4 regions of the Ectobacillus sp. OTK genome follow, and region 1 is predicted to be linked to each of the others. Evidence: predicted binding sites of a transcription regulator. Region 1 holds the regulator's gene; each other region holds the start of a gene.
What was found. Region 1 encodes Rex, which represses fermentation and respiration genes when NADH is low (regulators of the CRP and FNR family bind a similar motif). Its sites were predicted from a motif close to TTGTGAAATATTTCACAA; they were not measured.
Positions count from the first base shown of each region.

Region 2: a site for Rex is predicted at 1,833-1,850, ahead of adhE (bifunctional acetaldehyde-CoA/alcohol dehydrogenase). Genes of this name have one in related genera too.
Region 3: a site for Rex is predicted at 3,333-3,350, ahead of AC6HZ4_RS13055 (ubiquinol oxidase subunit II). Genes of this name have one in related genera too.
Region 4: a site for Rex is predicted at 1,439-1,456, ahead of nirB (nitrite reductase large subunit NirB). Genes of this name have one in related genera too.

Region 1 is NZ_AP048547.1:242,361-249,820, forward strand. Features, by position in the region: gene AC6HZ4_RS01405 (ABC-F family ATP-binding cassette domain-containing protein) at 1-1,037, opposite strand, end outside; gene AC6HZ4_RS01410 (redox-sensing transcriptional repressor Rex) at 1,227-1,856, shown strand; gene AC6HZ4_RS01415 (YdiK family protein) at 1,883-2,089, opposite strand; gene AC6HZ4_RS01420 (CPBP family intramembrane glutamic endopeptidase) at 2,092-2,826, opposite strand; gene groES (co-chaperone GroES) at 3,139-3,423, shown strand; gene groL (chaperonin GroEL) at 3,464-5,095, shown strand; gene AC6HZ4_RS01435 (collagen-like protein) at 5,563-6,132, shown strand; gene AC6HZ4_RS01440 (CBO0543 family protein) at 6,547-6,963, opposite strand; partial or broken gene AC6HZ4_RS01445 (hypothetical protein) at 6,926-7,018, shown strand; purine riboswitch at 7,218-7,320, shown strand.
Region 2 is NZ_AP048547.1:1,825,030-1,832,489, reverse strand. Features, by position in the region: gene adhE (bifunctional acetaldehyde-CoA/alcohol dehydrogenase) at 1-1,699, opposite strand, end outside; gene AC6HZ4_RS08900 (YitT family protein) at 2,256-2,873, shown strand; gene AC6HZ4_RS08895 (YodN-related protein) at 3,047-3,478, opposite strand; gene AC6HZ4_RS08890 (MMPL family transporter) at 3,731-5,932, opposite strand; gene AC6HZ4_RS08885 (phosphatase PAP2 family protein) at 5,945-6,586, opposite strand; gene AC6HZ4_RS08880 (DUF2179 domain-containing protein) at 6,735-7,265, opposite strand; gene AC6HZ4_RS08875 (polyamine ABC transporter substrate-binding protein) at 7,394-7,460, opposite strand, start outside.
Region 3 is NZ_AP048547.1:2,635,483-2,642,942, reverse strand. Features, by position in the region: gene cyoC (cytochrome o ubiquinol oxidase subunit III) at 1-327, opposite strand, end outside; gene qoxB (cytochrome aa3 quinol oxidase subunit I) at 327-2,297, opposite strand; gene AC6HZ4_RS13055 (ubiquinol oxidase subunit II) at 2,326-3,237, opposite strand; gene AC6HZ4_RS13050 (potassium channel family protein) at 3,621-4,274, opposite strand; gene AC6HZ4_RS13045 (TrkH family potassium uptake protein) at 4,324-5,664, opposite strand; gene AC6HZ4_RS13040 (methyl-accepting chemotaxis protein) at 6,107-7,460, opposite strand, start outside.
Region 4 is NZ_AP048547.1:1,895,847-1,903,306, reverse strand. Features, by position in the region: gene nirB (nitrite reductase large subunit NirB) at 1-1,420, opposite strand, end outside; gene AC6HZ4_RS09270 (class I SAM-dependent methyltransferase) at 1,703-2,470, shown strand; gene AC6HZ4_RS09265 (alkaline phosphatase) at 2,515-3,837, opposite strand; gene AC6HZ4_RS09260 (class I SAM-dependent methyltransferase) at 4,213-4,830, opposite strand; partial or broken gene AC6HZ4_RS09255 (ribonucleotide-diphosphate reductase subunit beta) at 4,929-5,324, opposite strand; gene AC6HZ4_RS09250 (GIY-YIG nuclease family protein) at 5,460-6,350, opposite strand; partial or broken gene AC6HZ4_RS09245 (ribonucleotide-diphosphate reductase subunit beta) at 6,419-6,997, opposite strand; gene nrdE (class 1b ribonucleoside-diphosphate reductase subunit alpha) at 7,026-7,460, opposite strand, start outside.

The sequences.
Region 1 (7,460 bases):
ATAATGGCTTCGTTTGTATATCCTATTTTTAAGTCCTTTACCTTTAACACGTCATTTCCGCTTTGTCGTTCAATATCAAAGTGAAAGGAAGCCGACTTTTCATCACCGAGAGGTTTTTCCATTAAATCCATTCGTTCAAGTTGTTTTCGCCTGCTTTGCGCTCGTTTTGTTGTGGAAGCGCGAGCGATATTTCGCTGAATGAAATCCTGTATTTTTGATACTTCCTCTTGCTGCTTCTCATAGCGCTTTATCTCAAGTTCATAGGAGGCGGCTTTTTCTTCTAAATATTTACTGTAGTTGCCCGTATATTTTTTACTCTGTTTATTAGAAATTTCGTATACCTGTGTCACAAGGCGGTCTAAGAAATAGCGATCGTGTGAAACGATTAAGATTGCCCCGGGATAGCCTTGCAAATACTGCTCTAACCATGTAAGCGTCTCAATATCAAGATGGTTTGTCGGCTCGTCCAGAATGAGTAAATCTGGTTTTGTTAATAGCATTTTACCGAGAGCGAGCCGTGTTTTTTGCCCGCCGCTTAAGGTAGAGATGACTGTACCGTGCGTTTCAGCCGGAAAGCCTAGACCGCTCAATATAGAGCGAACATCCGCTTCATATTGGTAGCCGCCTTTTTCCTTATATGTTTGCTGCAACCGGTCATAATCAGAAAGTAGTTTTTGGTAGCGCGTTTCATTCGTGAATACTTCTTCGCGCCCCATCTCTTGCTCTAGACGGCGGAGTTCCCTCTCAGCTGCCTGCAGTTCGGCGAATACAGTAATCATTTCCTCCCAAATTGTTAAAGAGGTTTCTAATCCGGTATTCTGAGCTAAATACCCCATTGTTACGTCCTTTGGCTTGATAATCTCTCCTCCGTCATACGACAGTTCGCCGGCAATGATTTTTAAAAGCGTCGATTTACCTGCGCCGTTGCGGCCGACAAGTGCAACGCGGTCACGTGTTTGTACCTCTAGCTTTATATTAGATAAAATCACATCAGCGCCATACTGTTTTATTAATCCGTTCACTTGTAGTAGTATCAATGCAATCACCTCTAGTTCCGTCTCTTTTACATGAAACTTATGTTTTTCAATATAACTAAAAATAGTGTATAGTTTAAATTGAGTGACATAGTCCATCTCTATTATACAAAGAAAACTTTAGATGAATAAACTTCTACAAATTTATTCTAATAACATATAAAATGGAATAGGGAGAAGGAGGGGAATTCTATGGAGCAACCGAAGATTCCGCAGGCAACTGCGAAACGATTACCTTTATACTACAGGTTTATTAAAAATTTATCGCTTTCCGGTAAACAACGTGTTTCATCAGCTGAACTCAGTGAGGCAGTAAAGGTAGATTCCGCTACGATTCGAAGAGATTTTTCCTATTTTGGTGCATTGGGAAAAAAAGGATACGGTTATAATGTAAATTATCTTTTATCATTTTTTAGTCAAACACTTGATCAGGATGATTTAATTGGTGTTATTTTAATTGGAGTCGGGAATTTAGGAACCGCTTTCTTGAATTATAATTTCACAAAGAATAACAATACAAGGATTGAAATGGCATTTGATGTAGATGCAGGTAAAATCGGAACAACCATTGCAGGTATTCCTGTTTATCATCTAGATGAACTAGAAGAGAGACTTACGGATGATATAAAGGTAGCTATTTTAACGGTGCCTTCTCATGTGGCGCAGTCAGTAACAGACCGATTGTCGAAGACCGGGATAGAAGGAATACTGAACTTTACGCCGGCTCGGATTGATGTTCCGGAGCATATTCGTATTCACCATATTGATTTGGCTGTGGAATTGCAGACGCTTGTCTATTTCTTAAAGCATTATCCAAAATAAAAAACGCGGCAGCTTTCCCGCGTTTTTTATTTTTTAGGCGTTTTTAGCTTTCGCAGCCTGATATTCAAAAGGATGAGCCTTAAGGCCAATCCAAAATCAAATGTTGCCATAACAATTAAAAGCAGAGTATAGAAGTTCCAAATAGTATTCTCGACACTTGTCACAGCTAAGTATGTGAAAACAGAGCCGAGAACAAAGTATAGTGTGGCCATAAACAATGGTGAGCTTCGCATATTTAAAATCCTCCGATAAATACTTGCAGTTTTTCAGCTTTCTGCATCATTCGCTCTAGGTCGTCCTTAAATACAAGATTTACAAGTACAACAAAGGTATTCATCATAACATGAGCTGTGATAGGAACGATAATTCTTCTGGTTTGTACATATAGAAAGGCGAAAACAAGCCCCATCGACATGTAAATGAGCAGATGGGAGAAATCCAGATGGACTGCAGCAAAAATCAAGGAGCTAATAATAGCCGCAATCAAAAAGTTATATCGTTTATAGAGTGTGCCAAACAAAATCTTTCTAAAAACAATTTCCTCGAGTACCGGTGCCAAAACGGATGTTACAAGAATGAACCAGGGTGTGGCGGCTGCAATTTCGATGAGCTGCTCTGTATTTTCGGAACCGGGTTCAATGCCAAGTACCTTCATTTCAATCGTTCCTGCAATAGTTTGGGCGAAGAAGGCGAGAAAGACCCCTGTTATCATCCATCCGACTGTTGCGGCTGCATTTGATTTCCGGCCATTTATACTAGTATGCAACTGGTCCTTTCGCAAAAGCCATAGAATAATGAGCAAGGCCGTAAAAAAGCTGATAATAGCCCAATGTCCGGAAGCAATCTGGAGTTTTGCCCCGCGTTCATATTGATCGTACCATCCTGTTTTAAGAAGGAGCGGTAGTCCGATTGCGCCGGATAGCTGCATTGCAATATATGTAACAATGATCCAGCCGTAGCGTTTATTCAAATCACATAACCCCTTTTTGCTATAAATTTTCATTTGTAAAAAGGAAAACAGAGCTTTGTATCGAAAACAACTTATGGTATGTGTCTCATTGTAACATAGAATATGCCCGGAAAACGAAGGGAATGTTTTCGAGTTGATTGGATATACTGAGTGAGGGCTAGAGACAAGCAAAACAATGGCTTTTTTCACAAAATTTGTGAGTTTTTTGCTTGCAAAAGAAAAATGGATTCATTATTATAATAAGTGTGTTAGCACTCGTTGCTTTCGAGTGCTAATAAAAACTTATATATACTTATTGAGGAGGTTATTTTCATGCTAAAGCCATTAGGTGATCGCGTTGTAATTGAACTCGTTGAAGCAGAAGAAAAAACTGCAAGCGGTATCGTTTTACCGGGTACTGCACAAGAAAAGCCGCAAGAAGGTAAGATTGTGGCAGTGGGTACAGGGCGTGTTCTTGAAAATGGTGATCGCGTAGCTTTAGAAGTAGCTGTAGGCGATCGTATTATCTTCTCAAAATACGCTGGCACTGAAGTGAAATACGAAGGTGCAGAATACTTAATTTTGCGTGAGAGCGACATTTTAGCAGTAATCGGCTAATCCTATACGTTTTACAAACATTATTAGGGAGGTTAAAAATATGGCAAAAGATATTAAGTTTAGTGAAGATGCTCGTCGTGCGATGCTTCGCGGTGTAGATACTCTTGCAAATGCGGTAAAAGTTACGCTTGGACCAAAAGGACGCAACGTTGTATTGGAGAAGAAATTCGGTTCTCCATTAATCACAAATGACGGCGTGACAATCGCAAAGGAAATCGAACTAGAAGATGCATTTGAAAACATGGGTGCAAAGCTTGTTGCTGAAGTAGCTAGCAAAACAAACGATGTAGCTGGTGACGGTACGACAACTGCAACAGTGCTTGCACAAGCTATGATCCGTGAGGGATTGAAGAACGTAACAGCTGGTGCAAACCCAATGGGTCTTCGCAAAGGAATTGAAAAAGCTGTTGCAACTGCAGTTGAAGAATTAAAATCGATTTCTAAGCCGATTGAAGGCAAATCTTCCATTGCACAAGTAGCTGCGATTTCTGCTGCGGACGAAGAAGTAGGACAATTGATTGCTGAAGCAATGGAGCGTGTAGGCAATGACGGCGTTATTACATTAGAAGAATCCAAAGGCTTCACAACAGAGCTAGATGTAGTAGAAGGTATGCAATTCGATCGTGGATACGCTTCTCCTTACATGATTACAGACTCTGAGAAAATGGAAGCTGTTTTAGAGAATCCATACATCCTAATTACAGATAAGAAAATCGCTAGCATTCAAGAAATTCTTCCTGTATTAGAGCAAGTAGTACAACAAGGTCGTCCTTTGCTTCTAATCGCTGAAGATGTAGAAGGTGAAGCGTTAGCTACATTAGTAGTAAATAAGCTTCGTGGAACGTTCACAGCAGTAGCTGTTAAGGCTCCTGGCTTCGGTGACCGTCGTAAAGCAATGCTAGAGGACATCGCAATCCTAACAGGCGGCGAAGTAATCACGGAAGAATTAGGCCGTGACTTAAAAACTGCGACAGTTGCATCCTTAGGCCGTGCAGCTAAGGTAGTTGTTACAAAAGAGAACACTACAATTGTTGAAGGTGCGGGAAGCCAAGAGGCGATCGAAGCGCGTATCAACCAAATCCGTGCGCAGTATGAAGAGTCTACTTCTGAATTTGATCGTGAGAAACTACAAGAGCGTCTTGCTAAGCTAGCAGGCGGTGTAGCAGTAATTAAAGTTGGTGCGGCTACAGAAACAGAACTAAAAGAACGCAAACTTCGCATTGAAGATGCTTTGAACTCTACGCGTGCAGCAGTAGAAGAAGGTATCGTAGCAGGCGGTGGTACTGCGTTAATGAACGTATACAGCAAGGTTGCTGCGATTTCTGCAACTGGCGATGAAGCTACAGGTGTAAACATCGTTCTTCGTGCATTAGAAGAGCCTGTACGTCAAATCGCAATCAATGCAGGCCTAGAAGGATCTGTAGTAGTAGAGCGCTTAAAGCATGCAGCGGCAGGAACAGGCTTTAACGCAGCTACTGGCGAATGGGTAAACATGATCGAGTCTGGTATCGTTGACCCTACGAAAGTAACTCGTTCCGCTCTTCAAAACGCAGCATCTGTAGCGGCTATGTTCTTAACAACAGAAGCTGTTGTGGCTGACAAGCCAGAAGAAAAAGGCGCTGGTGCTGGAATGCCTGACATGGGCGGCATGGGCATGGGCGGCATGATGTAATCAGCTCTCAAATTAAGAACTGGTCGTGCTAAAAATTAATTTGTAAAACGGAGACTACTTCCTAAAAAGGGGGTAGTCTTTTTTGTTGTTGGAATTTGCGTATCAAGACTTTGATGACAGGCGCCTTAAAAACACGACTAAAACGAATATCAAAAATTATGAAATCATACTAAGTGTGCATAGAATTCTGCATATGCCGTGGACAGAAGCAATGAGAAAATTCTTGCCCCGCAAGGATATAGGACAAACACACAGGCAAAAAAAACTTACTCTGCATTAGATATATTAAACTAATAAATAAAGGAGTTTGATTGCTCTTGTCCTGTAAAAAAAATAAGAAACATTTCAATCCATGCGCATTTCCTGTTCCTGTTCCTGTTCCATTTCCAGGCCCTCCAGGCCCTCCAGGCCCCCCAGGCCCTCCAGGCCCTCCAGCAGAAGTGTGCTGCCCGTGTACGAACCTGCTAGTGGAACCAGGATTTGATTTCTCGCCACTGGGAGGTCCACCAATAGGGTGGAATTCAGCAAAAGCCACTGTAGTCGACGGTGTTGCTGCCAACCAATCCCATAGCGGACGTTTTCTTCCAACTGGGGTACTTGTTACCCAAGCTGTCAGCATTTTAGGTTTAGATGAAACTGGCCCAGGATATATAAATCAGTCAGTCCCGGTTTCCGAAGGCTGTTGCTACACGCTTACCTTCGAAGCGGATATCAGGAATGGAGGAAGATTGGCTGCCTCCGTTTCTTTCCCGGATACTGGCCAGCCATGTCTTCCTCTAATTACAACTGCCACTCTAGGAACACCTGCTAATCCTCTTGTTGCATTCGATATTCCACACATTGCAACACAATTTCCTCAACCACAAAGCGGCTTCACGCATTACACTCTTGTTGTGTGTACACCACCGGGAGCAACGCAGGCATGTATCACTATACAAAACTTTGGTAACCCTGCGCAAGGCGGAGCAGCTTTCGTGGATAATGTGGTGTTTCAAAATACCGGGGGACCATGTACTTCATGTGTACAGAATTATTGATTTATGGGCAGCATGATGTAATTTAACCACTTAATTTTGGGAAATGGTTAAGTACATTTTCCGGCCAAACTGAGAACTGGTTACGTAAATGACTTTTTTCTCAAGAATAGACTACTTCCTAAAACCAAGGAGGTAGTCTTTTTTATGTTGTTGAAGTTTGCTTTTCAAGATTTCTTAGACGATAGGCGTTTTCAAAATACGACAGAGAAAAACATTAGGAATTACAAAACGCTATTGGGTGAATTTGTGAACTATTGTGTGGAAAAATGAGATTGTAAACGTCGAAGACATAACCTACGTTAATATTTTCTAGAATGCCAGGAAAGAGGAAATAAGGAGGGTACAATCAACGCGACGCGGCAGGTTCGTTTAATTAGAATTGTAAAAAATATAGCCCCTCTCTTACAACTGAAGTTAGGAGCTGCTGTTATTTTGAAACCTAATAAAAAGATTAGTAATCCATTTTGAAACTAACATGATTGTCATATATCCAATAAACAAATGAAAATAATTTGCTCCTCTAGAGAATTCGAACAATCCAAGTGTTGTTAATAAAGGTTTAAAAAGAAATGCAAAAAATGCACTTAATAATGTGAAATAGAGATAATAATTTTTATTATTCTTAAGTACCCACTGATATACCAATATATAAATTACTGGTACCAATGAAACATCTAAAGAAAAACTATAAGGAAAAATATGTATTGCTCTATAGGGGTATCCCCAAAAACCAAAAATTACTCCTGGTAAATCTATATATGTAAACCATACATGAACATTCTTATTGGCTTGGTCTTTAATCTTAACAACAGAAGCTGTTGTGGCTGACAAGCCAGAAGAAAAAGGCGCTGGTGCTGGAATGCCTAACATGGGCGGTATGATGTAATAAACATCATCAGCCTCCCTGCGAGGACTTTCTTAATTTTGAAAGGAATTATATGAATAAAGCGCTCTCAGAACCCTCCTTTCTTAAAAGGTAAACATTGTCATATAAAAAATGAAGAAATGTTAGGGAAAAGCCCGAAATCTCTCTCGAATTCTGCTAGTTCTCTCTTGACCGTGCTTGTATTTCGTTGTTACAATCGAAAAGGACATAAAAGCACCTTCATATATCCTTGGCAATATGGGCCGAGAGTCTCTACCGGGTTACCGTAACATAACTCGACTATGAAGGCAGGTATTCTACTTTTTTAAAGAACGGGTTTATCCTTTAGAAAAGCTGGAATTCTGCCTTTTCTCATTTTGGGGGCGGAATTTCGGCTTTTTTTATACTTTAGGAAAATATACATTTCCAGTTAGGAAGTAATTCAAGGCAGCGGGAAATGTTA
Region 2 (7,460 bases), 1.6 Mb from region 1:
GCTCATAGAAGAGCCACATTCCTTTTGCAGCATCCATCGCAGAGCCGCCGCCAAGGGCGATAATAACATCCGGCTTGAACGCGCGCATCATTTCTGCGCCTTTAAACACTGTTGCATCAGATGGGTCTGGCTCAACATCAGAGAAAATTTCAACTTGTACGTGATTAGCATTTTGATTTAAGTAATGCATGATAACATCAACGTAGTTCAATTTGACCATTCCTGGGTCTGTTACAATGAAGGCACGAGAAATCTTCGGCATTTTGGCTAAATATTGTGTTGCGTTTTTTTCAAAATAGATTTTGGGAGGCAGCTTAAACCATTGCATATTATTATTACGGCGTGCCATCCGTTTTACGTTTAATAAGTGGACAGCTGTTACGTTAGAAGAAACAGAGTTCTTGCCGTAAGATCCGCAGCCAAGTGTTAAAGATGGCAGGAATGCATTATATACATCACCGATTCCGCCTTGAGCAGACGGTGCATTTGCCACAATGCGGCAAGCCTTCATACGAAGCGCAAATTCTCTTTGCAGCGCTTCATTTGTAGAGTGGATGACCGCTGTATGACCGAGCCCGCCAAGATCAAGCATATTTTCACATTGACGGAAGCCTTCTTCTGTATTTTTCACGCGAATGAAGGCAAGAACCGGGCTTAATTTTTCACGGGATAGCGGATACTCTGCACCTGCTCCAGCGATCTCCGCTGCGAGAATTTTCGTTTTCTCTGGTACTGTAAAGCCTGCAAGATTCGCAATATATTCAGGAGATTTACCTACGATATCCGGGTTTACAGCGCAAGTGTCCTCGCGAATAACAAGCTTCTCTAACAGCTTCTTTTCTTCTTTTGTAACGAAGTAGCAGCCGCTTGCGATCATTTCTGCCTTTACTTCTTTATAGACTTCTTCATCTACAATCACTGCTTGTTCAGATGCGCAAATCATACCATTATCAAATGTTTTGGACAAAATCACATCGTTTACGGCACGCTTCACTTTCGCTGTTTTCTCAATATAGCAAGGAACGTTGCCAGGACCTACACCAAGAGCCGGCTTACCTGTGCTATACGCGGATTTCACCATGCCTGCTCCGCCTGTTGCTAAAACAAGAGCCACTCCTGGATCATTCATGAGAAGCTTCGTTGCTTCCACAGAAGGCTGTTCGATCCATTGAATGCAATGCTCTGGTGCTCCTGCTTTTAAAGCTGCTTCGTATAAAACACGTGCTGCTTGCGCAGAGCACTGTTGTGCGGACGGATGGAATGCGAAAATGATCGGGTTTCTTGTTTTGATCGCAATTAACGCCTTAAACATAGTTGTAGATGTTGGGTTTGTTACAGGTGTTACCCCGGCAACTACACCGACCGGCTCTGCAATTTCAATGATGCCGGCTTGTTCGTCCTCGTGGATAATACCGACAGTTTTATTGTTTTTAATGCTATGCCAGATATACTCTGTCGCAAATATGTTTTTCGTAATCTTATCTTCGTAGACACCGCGGCCAGTCTCTTCTACCGCAAGCTTTGCGAGCGGCATATGCTGATCCAAACCGGCGAGGGCCATTTCATGAACAATTGTATCAATTTGTTCCTGTGTAAAAGTCGAGAGCTGCTGTAATGCCTTCTGCCCATTTTGCACGAGCTCATGAATCACTGCACTTGTGTCTTGTACCTGCTGCACCATTTGTTCTTTTACTGCCATGGTTGCTCCTCCTTGGCGGACCGAAAGTGACCCTAGGATACATTTTTGGTCCCGCTTAGTTTTGTTTGTGATATTTATCACAATCTCTATACTCATACTATACTGCATTATTGGAAAAATGTGTGTGAAGCAATTGTGAATCATTTCACACACATTTCCGACAAATATGTATTTTTCATGTCCCTGTTCTTCTGTAAAGTAAATGTAAATAATATACATTCTTTTCTATGCTGCGAAAACATATGATATAATAAGAATGTATCCTATAAAGAAAGGATTTGAAACCATGGTTGCTCGAAGGAGCATCTGGAAACGTCAAGATTTATCGTACACTTAGCGTCTTTTTTCGTTAGACGGTTGTTGTCTACGAAAACAAAACGAAAGTGGGCGAAAGTATGTTGGATCAACGGCCTCGTTATTCCTTCTGCTACATATAGCATAGTTAGTTTTTTTAGAAAACTAACTCCGAAAGAGCCATGCTCTTATGCTGTATGTGCGGTAGTTAGTTTTCTATCAGGATCTTCCCGAAAAAACTAACTACGAAAGAGGAATAACAATGAAATGGATTCGTTGGCGAGAATTTACGATGATTTTGTTCGGTTCTTTTGTTTTGGCAGCTGCATTTTATCATATTCACGTACAAAATAATTTAGCCGAGGGCGGATTTATCGGAATTGCTTTGCTTGTACAAGCGTTATTCCATATTTCCCCGTCCATCACAACTCTTTTATTAGATATTCCATTAATTTTACTTGGCTCGAAGGTGTTAGGAAAACGATTGGCGCTCAAAACGATTATTGGCGCGACATCCTTCTCCGTTTTTTATTCTCTCATGGAGCGATATTCTCCGTTTCAAATTAACCTTTCACAGCACCTATTTTTTGCCGCGCTGCTGGGGGGCGTTCTTGTCGGCTTTGGACTTGGACTGATTTTACGCTACGGAGGCGCGACGGGTGGAGATGATATTTTATCGATACTCGTAAGTAAAGTGTCACGCCTATCTGTCGGCAAAGTGTATTTTATATTCGATGCGCTTGTTCTTATTTTGTCTCTCATATACTTATCGTGGGACCAAGTCGCCTACACCGGATTTTCGGTGGCGGTGTGCGCCTATATGACGGATTGGGTCATGACATATCATAGACGGGATAAAACGGAAGCAGCCTATATATAAGAAGAGAAAGAAGCTATGCGAAAGGGAGATGAATTCCTGTTGCATAGCCTCTTTTTGCGCTTTCAGAAAGCATACATTTCCAGCTAGAAGCAAATTTGGCGCAGCAGGAAATTTGAGGAATACAGCATAAGTGCAACTACGCCTCTATCTTTGCCTAACGGCTCACCCATCGGCTAGGAACTAAATTCCTTCAACTTCCCGAGAAGCTCCTCAGCTTTTCGTTCATATGATATGTCATTGAATAAGGAAGCCAATCTCCGGTAATCGTTATAGGCATCCAGCAATTCATCTACATGCTGGCGGGCCGGTATTTTCGGCGGCTGTTTCGTCACCTTCGCTTTTACCGGATAGCGATAGCCGCACAGATCTTTTATTTTATAGTACTCATCCTCGACCTGCACGATTTTCACAAGTTCATATTCCTCTGCATCCATCATGTAACCGTCAAATTCACGAAGCAATTCATATACAATGTGCGTCCAATCTTCGTTGCCCTCCACGCCATATCCTTTTTCCAGCCGATAGCCGACAATTCGATAAATATGTCCGTCATTCTCTGCAAACTGTACTGTATCATTGAGCCTAAACTTGAAGTATCGAAACATCTTGTCCTCACCTCAATCGTAATCTCTTTATGACATACTTTGTCAAAAGATAGAGAAATCTATTCATCCTGCCTGTATTACATGGAGGAGAAGCACATATATAGGCTTTGCAATCTTTCTAATGATCCAAGAAAACCTGCCAATTGGCGAGCCTTTGGGCGAGGACGGGGCTTAGCTGCATCTATACTTGATTCCTAACGTTTCCCAATTCTTAAAGTATAAAAAAATCGGTATCCTCTGCAGGAATACCGACTACACACCGCTTTTTGCTTCTTTATGCATACTCCATTTCGTAAAAAACCACCAATTCCAATCCCCAAGCATTTTCATTAAGCTTGGCACAAGCAACAGACGGATCACAGTGGCGTCAAGAAAAATAGCGAGCGCAACTCCCAATCCCATCTGCTTCACAGGCAAAATATCGGTAAACGCAAATGCCCCGGTGACAACAATCATAATAAGAGCCGCCGACGTAATAATGCGGCTTGTAGAGACAAGCCCTTCCAGCGTTGCTGTATCGTTGTTTTTCGTTTCCTTATACAGCTCGTACATTCTCGAAATAAGAAATACTTCATAATCCATGCTGAGCCCAAACACAAGCCCAAAAATAAAAATAGGCAGGACGAACATAATCGTGCTTTGCTCAAGCCCGAACCGGCCTCCTTGAAATAGCCACACGATAATCCCGATTGTTGCGCTAAGACTCAGCACATTCATCACAATGGCTTTAATCGGGATAATGAGCGAGCGGAACGCAATCATTAAAATGAGAAATGTTGATCCGAAAATAACAGTCATCGCTATGGCAACACGTGCCTTCACCTCATCCTGCAATTCCTGCTCAAACGTCGTCATACCGCCGAGCGAATATGTAACACCAGGCTGCTTATACATATCTTTAAAATTCCGCACCCATCGTTTTGCTTGTTCAGCCTTTGGCTTTGCCTGCAGCACAACCTGCACGAGTGCACGGCTGCCGTGCGTGTACGCCTTTACCGCAGGAAGCACCTGTTCCTTTTGCGGTGATTGCATGAGTGCATACAGCTGGCTGCTTGGCATATCGCCGAGCATGCTGTAAACACTCGTTACTTTGTATACATCCGGGTCCTGCTCCAGTTCTTTTACAACGGCTTCCAGCTTCTCTAAGCTTTCTCTCTCGGTCATGCTTTGCTTCGTTTCCACAAGAACGGTTACATCCGCATGCCTTTTGAGCAAAGGATTGAACTCCGTTTCATACCGTTCGTAAGCTGTGCGGGCATCGCTATGTTCAGGAAGCGATTCAATGCCTGGAAACTCAAAATTTGCTCCTCGCAGCGGCAGTAAGCAAAGCACAATCCCAATGAGTACGACAGCTGTCATGATGACGGGCCTTTGCATCACAAAATGAGCGAATGCACGCCAAAACGCTGCTGATCGCCGCTTTTGGCCCATTTGTTTCAAACGCTTGCCCATCAGGGACAGTGCAGCCGGAAGCAGCGTAAGCGAGAACAGAATGCTCATTACAACGACAATCATGCCGCTTAACGCAATAGACTGCATATACTCAATCCGAAAGAAAAATAAGCCCGACAAGCCGACAAACACGCATAAGCCGGAAAACAAAATAGCACGCCCCGCCGTTTGATAGGTCGCCGCAATTGCTTCCGCTACCTCGCGCTGCTCCAATTCTTCACGGAAACGATTCACAAACAAAAGCGCAAAATCAATTGACAATGCAAACCCGACCATCGGCGCCACATTCAGCACGAAAATGGACAGCTCCTTTTGCTGGCCGATCATATATAAAATTCCCATCGTCGCAGCAACGCTCAGCCCGCCGTTAAGGATCGGCAGAAGAGATGCCATAAGATTTCCAAACGACAGCAGCAAAACAAGAAATGCAATAGGAAGACCGATCATTTCAGCCTTCTTCAGGTCACTTTGGCTGCGCGCATTAATTTCGTCATTAATAACCGTAAACCCTGTTGGAGATACCTGCAACGCATCGCTGCTTTCCTTTTGTATTCGTTTGGCAAAGGCGAGCGTGTTGGACGTTAATTCCTCTGTTGTGTTTCCTTTTAGTAAAATCGTTGCATACGCGATATCCCTGCGCATCATAGCTGGATCCTGCAGCGGATGACGAAAGGAAGCATAGGTTTCTTCCTTCTCAATTTTTTGGACAATTTGTTTGATTGCCGCATGGAACTCGTCTGACGAGACCTTTTTCTTTTTTTGAAATACGAGAAAAAGCGTATCCTGCGATTGTTTAAAATCCTTCTCTAACACTTTACGAGTTTCTTGATAATCTCCCTCTGTCTGAAAGCCATCTCCTCCTAAAACAGACGGCAGCTTCGGTGCAAAATAACCAAGAACCGCTGCCAGCAATAGAAGTGCGGCGATAAACGTAAAACGAAAACGGTGAATCAAAAGCCCGGTATATCCCCAGCTGTCGAGCTTCTGGACCGATGCCCGCAACTCTCTCCCTCCTTATTTCTTCATTAAGATTTTCAGAAAATGGTGCGCATATAAAAACGCAACAAGCAGCATGCCGCCAAGACAATAGCCGCCAAGAACGTCCGATGGATAGTGAATGGAGAGAACAATGCGGCTTAAGCCGATTGTGACGATCAAAGCAGCGGCTGCGGCAACTGCTGCTACACGTGTAGCTTTCCCAAATTTTCCATTTGCAATCAGAAAAGCAACAAACCCGTACGTGACAATACTCAGCATTGCATGACCGCTTGGAAAGCTGTAACCAAGCGCATCGGCCGCTTCAGGTAAGGCCGGCCGTTCACGTGCAACGACTGCTTTCAACCACTTATTTACGAAATTTGTCACAATGATTGCTAGTGGAAAAATAATCATCGCAGCATACTGCTTTTTTCTCCAAAGCAGCAATAGACTCACGACAAGGGTAGAAATAATCCCGATTTCTGCCCCCATCTCTGTAATCACAGTGAAAAAGGCGAGGCTTCCCTTTGTTTGCAGGGACTGCAATCGACCCTTCATAAACTCATCTACAAAAAGGGTTTCCCCTCCCTTAATGCGATTTACAATAATACTGACAAAGCTAAGCAGCAAAGCGGTAAAAACCGCTGCATATGTATGACGGTTGAAATAACGTTTCATCGTACACTCTCCTCAATTTAAAAACGCGATTTCTTAAAAAGAAACCGCGTCTCACGTTGTTGAAAAACGAAGTAGTCCATAAAAAAATCACCAATTTGAACTACACCTCTTGATAAAAGAAAACCCTAGTCGACCTTGCGTCCTTTTCTTACCCAATTTTTCTTCTTTTCATCACTTTGGTTAAATATCCACCTTTAAATGAACGTATCTCATAAGAAGCCATAAATGCTTTCGGGGCAATCGTGTTTACAATTTCCAGGAATTCCTTCTCTCTTGAGCGTTTCGCCACTATATCCAAGCGAAAACGGGTTGTATCATTAATACCTTCTCCCTCAAATACCGTAACTCCGAATCCTGCCGACCGTAACGCCTCTACCAAATCATTACATTTTTCTAACAAACTTACATTATATGTAATGTAGCCAATCGCCAATTTCCTTTCAATATACCCTCCCAGCAGCAAACCGACACTAAATCCAATGACATATGCAACAATATTCCAAATATTAGATAAATCTTGAAAGACAATTCCTAAACTGACGATGTAGATGATGCCTTCCAAAAGTCCAACACCGGCTGCTGATTTCGTCTGGTTCTTTACTAAAAGAATTGTACGAATTGTTAAGACTGGAACATAAACAATCTGTAGCAAAAAGATTAGCAATGCTTGCATTAACATGCAATCACCTCTCTATTTGTAGTCTAGGTATGGTACCAACCATTGAAAAACTTATTACAATATGAACTCTTTTGGATACTATACTTAATCTGAAACGCGATTTCTTAAAAAAAGAAACCGCGCCTTTTTTAATTTTTTGTTCCTGTTTTCAACTTGGTCCAGTATTCATCATAGGAACGAAGCTTCTCACCCACG
Region 3 (7,460 bases), 2.4 Mb from region 1:
TAATCCAACAAAGGATAGACCAAGAAGCACTGTAATGAGCAGCCAACCCATTAACGGCTTCATTTTTCCTTTATTCATCGCCAATAATGCTAATCCACTTGTAAAGCTGCTCGTTAATAGAATAAATGTCTCTATTGTAAATCCAGACACTTCAAACAGCTCGCGTCCTGTTAAATGACCATCAGTATGAGTATACAGCACAGCATATGTTGCAAATAAAGTACCAAACAAAATACAGTCTGTTACGAGAAAAATCCAAAATCCTAATGTTGTCATCTCATGTTCATTATGACCATGATGTTCCGTATGAGAAACTGTATGTTCCATTACATTGCCCTCCCTAATGAGGCTTCAGTTCGTTTCACTTCATCAATTGGAATGTAGTAATCCTTGTCATATTGGAAAGAGCGAGCCAGTAAACAAATTCCAACACCTATTAATCCAGCTATCCCCATCCAAGACCAATTAAAGGTAAGCCCGAATCCAGCAACAAACCAGCATACTGCCATAATAAATGGAATACCGGAGTTTTTCGGCATATGAATCGGTTCTAAAGTACGAGATTCCTTTTTCGCCCCTGATTTTTTCATTTCTTCTTTCATCGCCCACCAAGCATCGTTCTCGCTTACATGTGGAATAACAGCAAAATTATACAGTGGAGCTGGAGATGGAATCGACCATTCCAATGTACGCGCATCCCACGGATCTCCTGTTACATCACGTTCTCCATGTTTGATACTGTAAATAATTTGCCATCCTTGGAAAATGAATCCAACCCCCATAAGGAAAGCACCGATTGTTGAAATAAGGTTAAGCGGCGCCCAGCCCATGTCCCATCCATATGTGTACACACGGCGAGTCATTCCCATGAATCCTAATGCGTATTGTGGCATGAAGCATACATAGAAACCAATATTCCATAGCCAGAAAGCCCATTTTCCTAATCGATCATTCAGCTTAAATCCAAACATTTTTGGCCACCAATAATATAATCCAGCTACATAGCCAAAGACAACACCGCCAATTAATACTTGATGGAAGTGAGCAATTAAGAAATAACTGTTATGATATTGATAGTCTGCTGGCGCGACTGCAAGCATAACGCCGGTTGCTCCGCCAACAAGGAAACACGGAACGAAGGCAAGCGTCCATAGCATAGGCTGCGTCATCCGAATACGTCCGCGGAACATTGTAAATAGCCAGTTGAATACTTTTACCCCTGTCGGAATCCCGATAGCCATTGTTGTAATTGCGAAGAATGCATTTACATCCGCGCCTGCACCCATCGTAAAGAAGTGATGCACCCATGTGAAGTAGGAAAAGACACTAATAATCATCATAGAAAATACCATGGATTTATAGCCGAAAATTTTCTTTTTCGAAAAAGTACTTACAATTTCAGAATAAATACCGAATGCTGGAAGTACTACGATATATACTTCTGGGTGTCCCCACATCCAAATCAAGTTGACATACATCATTGGATTTCCGCCGCCTGTAGCTGTGAAAAAGTGAGCACCAAAGAAACGGTCAACAAACAATAAAGCAAGAGAAACAGTTAACACTGGAAAAGCAAAAATGATTGTAATACAGCTTGAAAGCACAGACCATGTAAACAATGGCATTTTCATTAATTTCATACCTGGAGCGCGCATTTTTAAGATCGTTACGATAAAGTTAATTCCCGTTGCCAAACTTCCGATCCCGGAAATTTGAATACCCCAAATATAGAAGTTCTGTCCAGGCCCTGGACTGCCAGACAGTTCAGACAGCGGCGGATAACTAAGCCATCCCGCATCAGGAGATCCACCTATTACAAAGGATAAATTGAAAAGCATTGCTCCAAAGAAAAAGAGCCAAAAGCTGACAGCGTTTAAATATGGATACGCTACATCTCGCGCCCCAATTTGCAGCGGCACAACAATATTAAATAAACCAAACATAAATGGCATAGCCATAAATAAAATCATAATTGTTCCATGCGTTGTGAAAATCTCATTGTAATGTTGCGATTCTAAAAATTCAACATTCGGAAAAGCTAATTGCAGACGCATTAATAGAGCATCCACCCCTCCTCTAAAAAGCATAAGGAGCGATGATAATATATACATAATTCCAATTTTTTTATGGTCAACGGTTGTCAGCCATTCACGCCATAACCAGCCCCACTTTTTAAAATGCGTAAGAACAAATATAATGCTAAGAGTAACGAGAACAATAGCAACATCCGCTCCATAAATCATTGGATCTCCGGTTACAAAAAATTCGGAAGCAAAATCCTTCAATTTATCTAACATCTATTTTTCCTCCTTCCATTCGCTTTGTTTATTTAGCATGCATACTGTGCATATCAGTCATATCAGTTTGTTCCATATGTTGTTTCATATATTTCCCACCATTTCTATCGACCACTTCATTGAACAGATTTGCTGGATAAGATGAGAAGTCCATTTTATCAGCCAGTCCTTTTTCCGCTAGTTTGTTATAGCCGTCCTTTGTTAAGGCTGGTGCTGTTTGTTTAATCTTCTTCGCCCACGCGTCAAACTCTGCCTGCGATTTGGCAACTATTTGAAATTGCATATGTGCAAATCCTTCACCAGTAAAGTTAGCACCTGACCCAAAATATGTTCCCGGTTTGTCAGCTTGCAGCCATAGTTTCATAGCCATTCCCGGCATTGTGTATACCTGTCCAGCTAACTGCGGCACCCAAAATGAGTTCATAGGAGCATCAGCCGTTAATACGAACTGAACAGGTACTCCCGCAGGAATTTCGGCATAGTTAACAGTTGCAATATTCTGATCAGGATATTGGAACAGCCATTTCCAATCTAGGGAAGTAACTTGAATTGTAATTGGTTTAACATCACTTGCAGGCGGTTTTTGTAACGCATAGGTTGTCTTTGCTGTATAAAAACCAAGGACACCAATAATGATAATCGGAATACCCCACCACACGATTTCAAGTATTTTGCTGTCGTCCCAATTCGGTGTATAGGGAGCTTTGTTACCAGGCTTGTCTCTATACCGATACACGATATAAATAAAGACCGCTAAAACAGGTATAACGACTACAGCACAAAGAATGGCGGATAACACGATTAAGTCATATTCCTGTTGCGCAACCGGACCTTGCGGCTTGAGAACGATGTAGCGCTCGGCACATCCTGATAATAATACGGCGGATATTACCGCCAAAAGGGAAAGCCTAAAAAAATGAAACAGCTTTCGATTTTTCACTTAGTGCATCTCCTTTCAAAACTCAGTTGCCAATTTTGATTTTTTGTATTACCACTTTCAACAATGTAATCATAGTGTTTTAGCGTTTAATTCGTCTGTGACGTGCGTCACAATAAAGGGAGAATTCATAAACCCTCCATATTTTCGACATAAACTATACATTGTTTTTTCATACTTTTGCCCAATCATCCTATTGCCAAGCTTTTTATCAACCATTTCTCCATCTTAAGAGGATTTTGATATCTCCCCTTCCATAACGGCATAAAAAAAAGGACATATGCTTTGAGATTAAGCACATGTCCTTCTATCTCTAAAAACTATTCTCCTTATACATCATTCAGAAACAACTAACTATAACAATTTATCACCAAACATACATTGTTTCACTCAAGATTCGCAAAACGGTGTAAGTCTTTATTTTCTCCGATCATAACCAAAACGTCTCCTTTTTGAATCAACTCATCTGGAGAAGGAGAAATATTAACGTTCCCATTGTTATTAATAGCAATTACAGTTAAATTAAATTTTGCTCTAATATTTAATTCTTTGAGACTTTTCCCTGCCATATTGGAAGGCACCTTGATTTCTTCTATGCTATAATCTTTCGCAAGTTCAATGAAATTCAGAACATTCGGCAGCATAAGCTGGTGGGCCACACGCTCTCCCATATCCCACTCAGGAAATACAACCTGGTCAGCTCCCACTTTTTTTAATACTTCCCCATGGCGTTTATTCAAGGCCTTGGCTACAATCTTCTTAATTCCTAATTCTTTTAATAAAAGGACTGTTAAAATACTCGCTTGCATATCATTTCCAATCGCTACAATGACTGTGTCGAAATTCCGGATACCGATTGCTTTTAAAGCTACTTCATCCGTTGAATCTGCAATAACTGCATGTGTAGCAGAATCAATAAATTCATTTACACGCTCTTCATTAGCATCGATTGCCAACACTTCATTTCCTGCTTCTAACAAAGTACTCACAATCCCCGAACCAAATCTTCCCAGACCAATAACGGCGTATTGTTTGTTTATCTGTTTGTTCATCTTCACATCGCTCCTCTAAGGTTGTATGCAGGGGACATTATCCAATCATGATTTTTCCTTTTGGATACTTGAACGGATCTGACTGTCTTCGGAGTGTAACAGCAAAAGCAATGGTTAATGGGCCTACCCTTCCCGCAAACATTGTTAGTATAATCATTATTTTTCCAAACGGCGATAATTCAGGCGTTAGCCCCATAGAGAGCCCGACCGTTGCGAAAGCAGAAGTTGCTTCAAACAGAATCATCAAGAAATCTTTTCCTCGTTCTGTAATCGTTAATAGCATGGTAACCGTCATGACAAGGAGAAGACCGCTTAATGTAACAGTAAGCGCCTTATAAATCGTATCATATGGAATTCTTCTTTGGAAAAACACGACATCTTCTTTCCCTTTTATCTGTGACCATACTGCTCCTAATAAAGTGGCAAATGTAGTTGTTTTAATTCCCCCGCCTGTAGACCCAGAGGAGGCTCCAATAAACATCAGAATAATAATAAGGAACAGAGTCGGCTGTGTTAAATCAGGGATATTGAGTGTGTTGGACCCTGCTGTTCTCGGCGTAACAGCTTGGAACAAAGACCCTAGAATTTTACCAGACATGGATAACGGCTGTAATGTTTTGGGATTATTAAATTCCAGCAAGAAAATAATGACAGTCCCTAACACCACTAATAGAAAACTTGTAAAGAAAACAACTTTCGTATGTAAAGAAAAACGGCGAGTTTGCCTGTATTCGTACACTTCATTCATCACGATAAAGCCAATTCCCCCTAGTGTGATCAGTATACAAACCACTAATGTGACAAGGGGATCTTCTACATAACCGGTCAAGCTTCTAAATTCCCCCATTAAATCAAATCCTGCATTATTAAAATTTGAAATAGCATGGAATATTCCATAATAAATCGCTTGGGAAAGCGGCATATCAAACGCGAAGCGAATGGCTAATAAAATCCCGCCAATCAGCTCAATTACAAGTGTAAAAATGAGAATTCTTTTTACTAAGAGGACAATACCCGCAACAGATAAGTTATTTAAGGCTTCTTGTAATAACAACCGCTCCTTCAGAGAAATTCTCTTCCCCAAAAGAAACGCAAAAAAGGTCGCAAACGTCATAAATCCTAAACCGCCTACTTGAATCAGGGACAAAATAACCAATTGTCCAAACAACGTAAATGTCGTTCCGGTATCCACAACCACAAGTCCTGTTACGCATGTAGCAGATGTAGATGTAAATAATGCATCTAACCACGGAAGCCCTCCCCCATCCTTAGTAGCTATAGGAAGGGTGAGAAGAAACGCGCCCAATAAAATAATAAGAGCAAATCCTGCCACCAATACCTTAGGAGGATCCAAGGAATATATCGGTTTTTTTTTCATTACAACTTCTCCTTACTTAGATATTGAGATTCATTCGGAATCAAACAATGGTTTATTCCAATGATATCTTCACTTTACCAAAAGATTCAATAAATGGACAATCTACACTTTTTAAACATTCATTTCTGAGATAGTATTTTTCATTTCTTCCTGAATTAAACCGTGTTCTGTTTGTTAAACACGGCAATTTCTCCTAATTATTTTCACAGTAAATCCTCTTCCGTTAAATTGTAAATTTCTTACTTTTCATTCACCCCCTCCAACAAAAAGAAGTATTGCACAGGATGGATACCTTCCAAATCAAACAGCATTTCTTTTACGTACGATACTCATTATGAAGAAAGGATAGTGTATTTGCTACGGATCTATCATCTAAAAAAATAACTAATTAAGCTAGAAAGTTAAAAAAAAAAGAGGGAGCACCCTCTTTTCTGTATGTTGTTTAGACTTTAAACTGGAGAGCCATTTCTTGTAACGCTTCTGCCATCTTTCCGAGTTCGTGTGCAGAATTTGCAACTTCTCCTGTTGAAGACAACTGCTCTTGAAGCGAGCTGGCTACTTGCTGAACACTTTCTAGTACAGCTCTCATGCTATTTTCCATTTCTACAACTGATGTAGTGACCTGTCCGGAGCTGGCAGCCATTTCTTCAGATGAACGGGAAATCTTTTGAATTTCATGAACAACACTTTCAACACCTGATACAATGTTGTTAAATGCTACTCCCGCTTCTTGTACAATAGTGGTACCTTGTTCTACATCATGATTTCCCTTTTCCATTTTCTCTACAGCGAGTGCAGTTTCAGCTTGAATTTGGTGAATCATTGCTGTGATATTTTCTGTTGCCTGCTTAGATTGCTCGGCCAGCTTGCGCACTTCATCAGCTACAACGGAAAAACCACGGCCAGATTCGCCGGCACGAGCAGCTTCTATAGCCGCATTCAAAGCTAGCAGATTTGTTTGATCCGCAATGGAGGTGATCACATTTACAACCGTACCCACTTCTTTTGATGTTTCACCTAACTGTCTCATGATGGAGGCAGATTCGCCGACAGAAAATTGAATTTGCTGCATTTGGTTCACTGCTTTTTGCACAGTAGCATTTCCTTTCTCTGCTTCTGTTGCTACTGCACTAGATGTTTCTGATACAGAAGAAGCTGATTGAGCGATTTTTCCAATTCCAATACTTATATTTTCGACTGCATGTACGTTTTCTTTAATATCTGCCAATTGCTTGTCAGAATGGCTCGCGACCTCTTGCATAGCTAACGAGATGGTTTGGGAGGCTGCCTCAGTCTCTTCACTGGAAGCTGACAGTTCTTCAGCATTTGCAGCCAAATTGACAGAGCTTTCGCTTACCTGCTTTATAGCTCCTTGAAGCGCTGCCATCATGTTGTTGAAATCGGCTGTAAGCATTCCTATTTCATCCTGTGACTCGTATGTTCCACGAACAGTCAAGTCCCCATCTTTTGCTTCTCTCATTAACGTCTGTATCTTCTTTAACGGCTGTGTAATTGTACGTGTGACAGCAATAATGAGCGCAACGCAGAAGAGAAGAGCGATAATTGTAGTAATAATAAATGTTGTGATTGCATGTTTGCTTTGCTCTGCAGCATCTGTATATGATGTTTTTGCTTTTGCCTCATTGCTCTGCACCCAATCATTTAAAAGGCTATTTAATTGATCTGCTTTTTCCTTTTGAGACTCAACATATATTTTATAAGCTTCTTGGTTCTTATTTTGCATAGCAAGATCTAATACCTTTGTTCTTTCTGTTCTGTATTCTTGTAATAACTCC
Region 4 (7,460 bases), 1.7 Mb from region 1:
CCTCCTGCACTGCGCCGCCAAGCGTATGCTCTAGCACCTGTACAACGAGCGGCTTACATTTTCCGCATGATCCCCCTGCTTTTGTGCATGCTTTTACTTCTTCAAAGGTTTTTAAATCCTGTTCCAAAATAGCGTGGACAATCGCGCCTTTTGTTACACCATTACAGCCGCAAATCGTTTCCTCAGGCCCCATGGAAGCGACAAGGTTTTCCTCACTCTCTTCTCCTTTATGAAGAATAGAAGCATGTGTATACTCGCTAATATCCGCTCCCTGCTTCATTAAACGGAACAAACGAGTGCTGTCGGATACATCACCGTATAAAACGATTCCCACAATTTTATTGTCGCGAACGAGAATCTTTTTGTATGTGCCTGCTACGCCATCGTGCGCTGTCACAGCCTTTGTTTCTGTATCTTCATTAATTTGTCCGGCAGAGAACAAATCGCAGCCTGAAACCTTTAATTGTGTGGACAACACGCTTCCTGTATAGCCTTCTGCTGCAAGACCGCATATATATTCCGCAAGCACCGCGCCTTGCTCGTACAGAGGCGCTACAAGGCCGTACACATTTCCATTATGCTCCGCGCATTCCCCTACTGCATACACAGAGGGATCAGAGGTTTGCATAAAGTCATTCACAACGATGCCTCGGTTTACATCTAATCCTGCTTCTCTTGCAAGCTGTACATTTGGACGGATGCCAACCGCCATGACAACTAAATTGCATGTTGTTTCAAAGCCGTCTTTAAAGCGAATCCCTTCTACGCGGTGCTCACCAATAATTTCAGTTGTTTGCTTTTCCATCAAAAACTTCATGCCTTGCGCTTCTAGATCCTTTTTCAGCAGGGCTCCCGCCGGCGCATCGAGCTGCTGCTCCATCAAATGCGGCATAAGGTGAACAACCTCTACCTCCATTCCCATGTTCAGCAGTCCGCGCGCCGCTTCCAGCCCAAGCAAGCCTCCGCCGATGACTACCGCTTTTTTGTACTCCTTCGCAGTTTCCATCATCATATTGCAGTCATCAATTGTCCGAAAGCCCGTTACACCTGGAAGCTCGTGTCCCGGTACAGGTAAAATGAATGCGGAGGATCCTGTTGCGATGAGAAGCTTGTCATACTCGACAGTGCGATCATTCTCTGTACATACACGTTTGGCTTCCTTATCAATATGGATCACTTTCTCGTTTGTATATAAAGTAATATTATTTTCTTCATACCAGCTCCAGTCATTCATCACTATTTCATCTTGTGTTGTTTTGCCCTGCAGCACATTGGATAAAGCAATACGGTTATAGTTAGGATATGGCTCATCACCAAATACCGTAATTTCAAATTTCTCCGGATTTCGTTTTAAAATTTCTTCGATACAGCGGATACCGGCCATTCCGTTGCCGATCATAACGAGACGTTGTTTACTCATTTTGAAATCCTTCTTCCTTTGTGAATTTTTGAACATTCATCTTGGGTACATTGTAGCAAAGAGGATTGTAAAAGAGTATAAATCAGAGGGAGTTGTAGAAAAATCGCCAAAATCGCCTTTATTTTGGGCCGAATCTGTGATGGACATCACACTTTTCAGGCAATATTTTGTGAACGTTTATAAGGAAAGATAAGAATTTCTTATGATGTTTTCACACAAAAATGAAATTTCCTTATTAATCCTTTTGTAATATGATAGTAACAAAGGAAGGGGATGGTACGAATGGATAACAAACAGCAGGTACAGGAGCAGTTCGGCAAGTATGCGGCTCATTATGTAACAAGCGAAATCCATGCAAAAGGAAAAGATTTGGCAGCCCTTCTTGCGCTCTCTGAGGCAACGAAGGAAGATGCTGTTCTCGATATCGCCACAGGCGGCGGTCATGTCGCCAACGGCTTTGCTCCGCTTGCGGGCCAGGTTGTCGCATTCGATTTAACAGAAAACATGCTGCAGGAAGCTGAAGCGTTTATTCGCGGAAATGGGCATACAAACGTTACCTTTGTGCAAGGCGATGCCGAGCAGCTGCCGTTTCCCGATGCTTCCTTTTCCATTGTCGCCTGCCGCATTGCACCGCATCATTTTCCGGACATTGCTGCTTTTGCGGCTGAGAGCTATCGTGTGTTACGGGAAAATGGGATGTTTCTTCTAATCGATAACATCGCTCCAGAGAAAGATGATCTGGATATCTTTTACAATACAGTGGAGAAAAAGCGTGATAACAGCCACTACCGCGCTTGGAAGAAATCTGAGTGGATTTCATTATTAGAGCGTTCAGGATTTACGGTGCAGCAGCTTGCAACTTTCTCAAAAACATTTCAGTTTGAGAAATGGTGCAGCCAAGCGGGGCTGCCGCAGCAGGAGAAAGAAGAACTGGAGCAGTATATGCTGCAGGGAGACGAACAGACGAGGAAGCATTTTCATATTGAGGTGCAGGATGGACATATTAGCAGCTTTCAAGGGCAGGCTGTCCTAGTGCAGTGCAGGAAATAACAACAAACGCGCAGCATGCTAGTCAGGCTGCGCGTTAAAAAGCTTCACCTAGTTTCTGGTTTAAAGGGAATTTCCATCGCTTGTGCCATGAATCGAGGAAGATCTGTGTTATTGTGTAAACCGTAAAACCGATTAGATGCTGGTCCAAATGCATATACCGGAATATCCACACCAGTATGTTTAAAAGTTGTCCATCCGACTAATGCACGTTCAGAAATCACCTCATTAATTGCTACATCAGTCTTTGGGGCAAATTTAATTTTTGCGGCTTCCTCATTTGTAAGGTCAATATTGGCATACTGTTTCACTACCGCCTTTAGATTGCTGCGGTCAGCCTTCAATTTGCCTGCCATAAAGCGGCCTGTTGCAGTTACATTGCGAAGTACTTCAATATTTGCAGCGTATTTGCCATAACCGCCAACAGACAAGCCGCCTGTATCATGGTCGCCAGCGACAACAACTAAAGTATCTTTATCCTTTCTCGCAAATTCCAATACCTTTGCCACTGCTGCTTCGAATGCTTCAGCATCCTTCATTGCCCAAGCTGCATCATGAACATGTCCTGCCCAATCAATTTTACTTCCTTCAATCATTAAGAAGAATCCATCCTTATCTTTCCTAAGAACTTGAATGGCTTTTTCGCTCATCTCAGCCAGGCTGGGCTGGCGGGTAGTATCCCGATCTAGCTCTGATGCTAAGCCTCCTTCAGCAAATAAACCGATTAGCTTGTCCGTGTTTCCTGCACCAGCCAGCTGCCCCCGATCACTGACGAATTGGTAACCTTTTTCTTGTGCCTCCTTTAAAAGCCGGTTAGGAAAATATCTTCTCCCGCCCCCTAGAATGACGTCTACTCCATTTTTCAGCAGCTGCGGTGCAATCGTTGCTTCATTTATACGTAAAGCAACATGCGAAGCAAAAGCAGCCGGAGTTGCATGTGTAATAGTGGCGGTAGCGACCAATCCGGATGCCTTTCCGTTTGCTTCAGCTGCTTCAAGAATTGTTTTCAGCTCCTTCCCTTCCGGTGAAGTGCTAATCATTCCGTTATTTGTTTTCACGCCAGTCGCCATTGCCGTAGCAGCAGCTGCTGAATCCGTTACTCCTGAGCTTGCGGAATACGTCCGATGCATACCGACCAGCATTGAATCCAAAAGAGATTCCTTACCTTTATACCAACGATAGCTTGTTGCATACGAGGCAGAAAAGCCGTCGGGAATCATAAATATAACGTTTTTCACCTTCCCGTTATCTTGATTGTTTTCTGCTTTCACAGATGCTGCTAGAGCACCAGCGCCAATCAAACCACTAACAGTAATAGACGATACGGCTGCAAAAGACACTATCTTCTTTTTAAAGCCTTTTTTGAACACTTATTTGCCCCCCTAAAGAATAATTTAATAAAGCTCCCGTAGGGATGTGAAAGAGAGATGGAAACATCGCACAAATTGAGCATGATAAATTCATCGCTGTAATATCATTTCCTCTATTAAGGGAAATTAATTTACGTATAAATGAAATATCCGCTTCTATCTTCTATAAAAAAATGAGCGTGTGATTTCTAAAGAGAAATCGCACGCTCATTTTTGCTGCTGCGTTTTGCATTCATTTTTCCTCTGCAGGCCCGCTTAACACAAGCACACTCCTGCAGGATTTCCTGCTGTAAATTCCGTCTACGGCATAGGTCATGCGGCTTATCATAGGCCTTCTATTTTCATTTCTAAATAGGTTCAAATGCTTTAGCAGCCCTATTCTTTGGCAAGCACTATTTGTCTGTACATCCCTTTTAACATCACTGGCCGATCCTCTTTTACTATCAAAGATTGCTTATACGGATCCAGCAGTTCCTCAAAACGTAATCCAATATCTGTACCTAACAAGGAGATAATCGGACGCAAAACCTTTTTGCCTGCTGACAACTCTTTATCTTTCGGAACAAATTTATCAAAAATAACAATTTGACCTTGTTTCTTTAAGACCCGCTCCATCTCTTTTAAGCATTGGTTAGAATCTGGTACGACTGATAGAATTAAGCTCGCTATCACGTAATCAAACGTACCATCGCCAAACTGCAAATGCTGCGCATCCATTTCCATAAATGTAATCGCTGAATCTCTAAATTTATACCTTGCTTGTTCGAGCATATCTTTTGAATAATCAATGGCTGTTATATGTAATGCTGAGGTGTCTATGAATTCTAAGTCAGCTCCTGTTCCTACACCTACAAACAAAACGCTGCTTCCCTTCTTAAAGGAAATCTCTTTAAATATCTGCCTTCGTGCTTCTAAAAACTTACCGGAATTAAAGATTTTATCGTAGATTGGAGCCCATAGCTTATAGATGATTTTGTTCCAATGGTTATTTATGAATAGCACCCCCTGCCACATCGAATCCACTTCTATATGGAAATTTATACCTTTTAAAGTGTAAATAAAAAAACAGAGGGAATCAAGCCCTCTGTTTTTTAAAAATCAAACACAAAATCATCATCTGTCAACTTCTCAACATTTGTTGCTTTTACGTAACCATTTCCTTTAACGGAGAAAAAGTCATGGTTTTTCGTATCAGTACGAAGTCCGTTCAAGACAATCGGATTAATTTCCTCATCCTCAAAATACGGATCCATACCAAGATTCATTAATGCCTTATTCGCATTATAACGAACGAATTTGTTTACTTCCTCTACAAGCCCGATTGGCGTATAAATTTCTTCTGTGTACGCTCGTTCGTTTTCATATAAATCAATCAGCAGCTGCAGCATTTCTGCTCTCGTCTCCTGCTGCTCGTCTTCGGACAGCTTTGCGTATAATTCCTGTGCCAGCAAGCCGACAAACACGCCGTGAATACTTTCATCCTTCATCTTCGCATGGACTCGCTACATCCATGCCGCTCTCGCAGCTTACTGTTACCAGTAAGAAGAGACCATATCACCTACCCTTCCAGGTAGCCTTCCATTTCGATTTAAGGGATTCTCACCCACCGCTTGGCCCTACTCCTATTGCGGAATTTCACCGCCTATGGGATGGTCGTTGAACGTTCCTTTATCTATATATCGTTCCCACCACTGTTTATACAGTTTGCGGTGACGAATGCGGCTGCCTGTGCCGCCCGATAACCCATGTTTTCTTTCAATGGCTGCATTTGATTCACCGTTTCTTATCATTTCCACAATATCAAGGAACATTTCTAGTGTAACTGCTCCTCTCTTTTTCAATTGTGATTCTGATTTGATAGGTGTGTAATCCTGTACTTTCTCCCAAAGATGTTGGAATCGCCTTTTATGTCGAATTAAAGATACATATCCTGCGTTGAGACTATATAATTCAGCAATTTCTGTATTTATTTTACCATTCTTCAGTAACTCTACGATTTCAAAAAATTGCTCGTTAGTCAGTTTAGCTTGTGGATTCTTTTCACCTAAGACATTTTGCCGCTTTTTTTCTAATTGTTCTTTGGTAAATCGGATCCCGCCTAATCCTTCCCCACCTATTGTCATGTTGTATCCATTCTTATAGGAATCATATTGCTCGATGTACAATTTTTCAAGATTGACTAACTCTTCCATCGAACATTGGAGTTCTTTTAGGATGCCGTACTCCAAAGTATCTTTATACTTGTTGTAAGCTCTTTGCAAATGCCTATTGTAGTGAGAATTACTTCTCAACATCCACATATGTTCTTTAATTCGTTTCATATTTATTACCTGAATATCTTTTCCGATATAGTACTTGCCATTGATTTTTAGATAATAAATTCCGTACATGTTATCGCTAGATAAAGGCTTCGCTGCTGATTGTCCTCTTCTAGCTACTCCCAATCTTATTACTAATAAATTAAGAGTAACTATTATGAATCTTCTCGTCAATGTTGTGATGAAAAGATTCATGATTAAGGAGTTCCCAGCAATTAGAAAGGTTTTCGATCGACATTACTGCCGAAAGCCGCTAAAAGTTAACGGATAATGAGATTGATAATTTCACCGCTTGCTGTCATTTTACCTTGACCAGCCAGGTAAAGCGGATAGAAGAACCCGCTGTAGAATAAATAGCTTTCCAAAAACACGCTCGCAACCATCGCCATATACAGCTCTTTATTTGTTACTTCCGGCTTCAAAAGACGGCGGTAGTAAGACGCAATCAGGCTTCCTTTTTTCTCAAGAAGCGGATGCTCGTCTACCCATTTGAAAATGCCATCAATTTCTTCCTCTGTCGCCAAAGTCGTAAAAATATGGCTGTATGACTTTGCATGTACTTCCTCCATCGCGCCCATAAACGCCAGCACGCTTTTTGCCTGCAGGTTGTTTACGTGCACGAGGATGAGCGGCATACCCTCGCCGCCCTGCTTCGTGTCAAGCAATGTCAAGCCTCCAAGCACTCGCTTGTAGGCAATTTGCTCTTCCTTGGAAAGCTGCACCCAGGTATTCTTATCGGAGGAAACCGCAATTTCCTCCTCCGTCCAAAACTGGGCGATATTTTGCTTCCAAAACATTAAGCTGTAATCATCTTCTTGCTTATTCCAGTTTACCGCGCGCACTATAAACCACTCCTTCTCTCTTTCAAAATTAGACTACGCACGCTACGCACTCTTCTACGCTTAGCTTTCGCGTTCTTGTATAATACAAGCTCTTTAAGCCCTTTTTATGTGCGTAAATATAATAACGCGCCAATTCGCGTGTAGAAATATCACTGTTCACGTATAGAATCGTGCTAATTCCTTGATCCACGTGCTGCTGAATTTCCGCGATTAAGTCAATGAGCTTAAATTGATCGATATCATAGGAGGATTTATAGTACCAAAACGTTTCTTTTGATAGGAACGGCATTGGGTAATATGTTGTTGCATTTGCGTACGTTCTAGACTCAATTTGGCTTACGATCGGCATTACGCTGGATGTTGCGTTTTGTACGTAGCTGATCGATTGCGTCGGAGCGATTGCGAGCCTATATGCATTGTATAATCCGTACATTTGCACTTGTTCTTTCAAGTTTCTCCAATC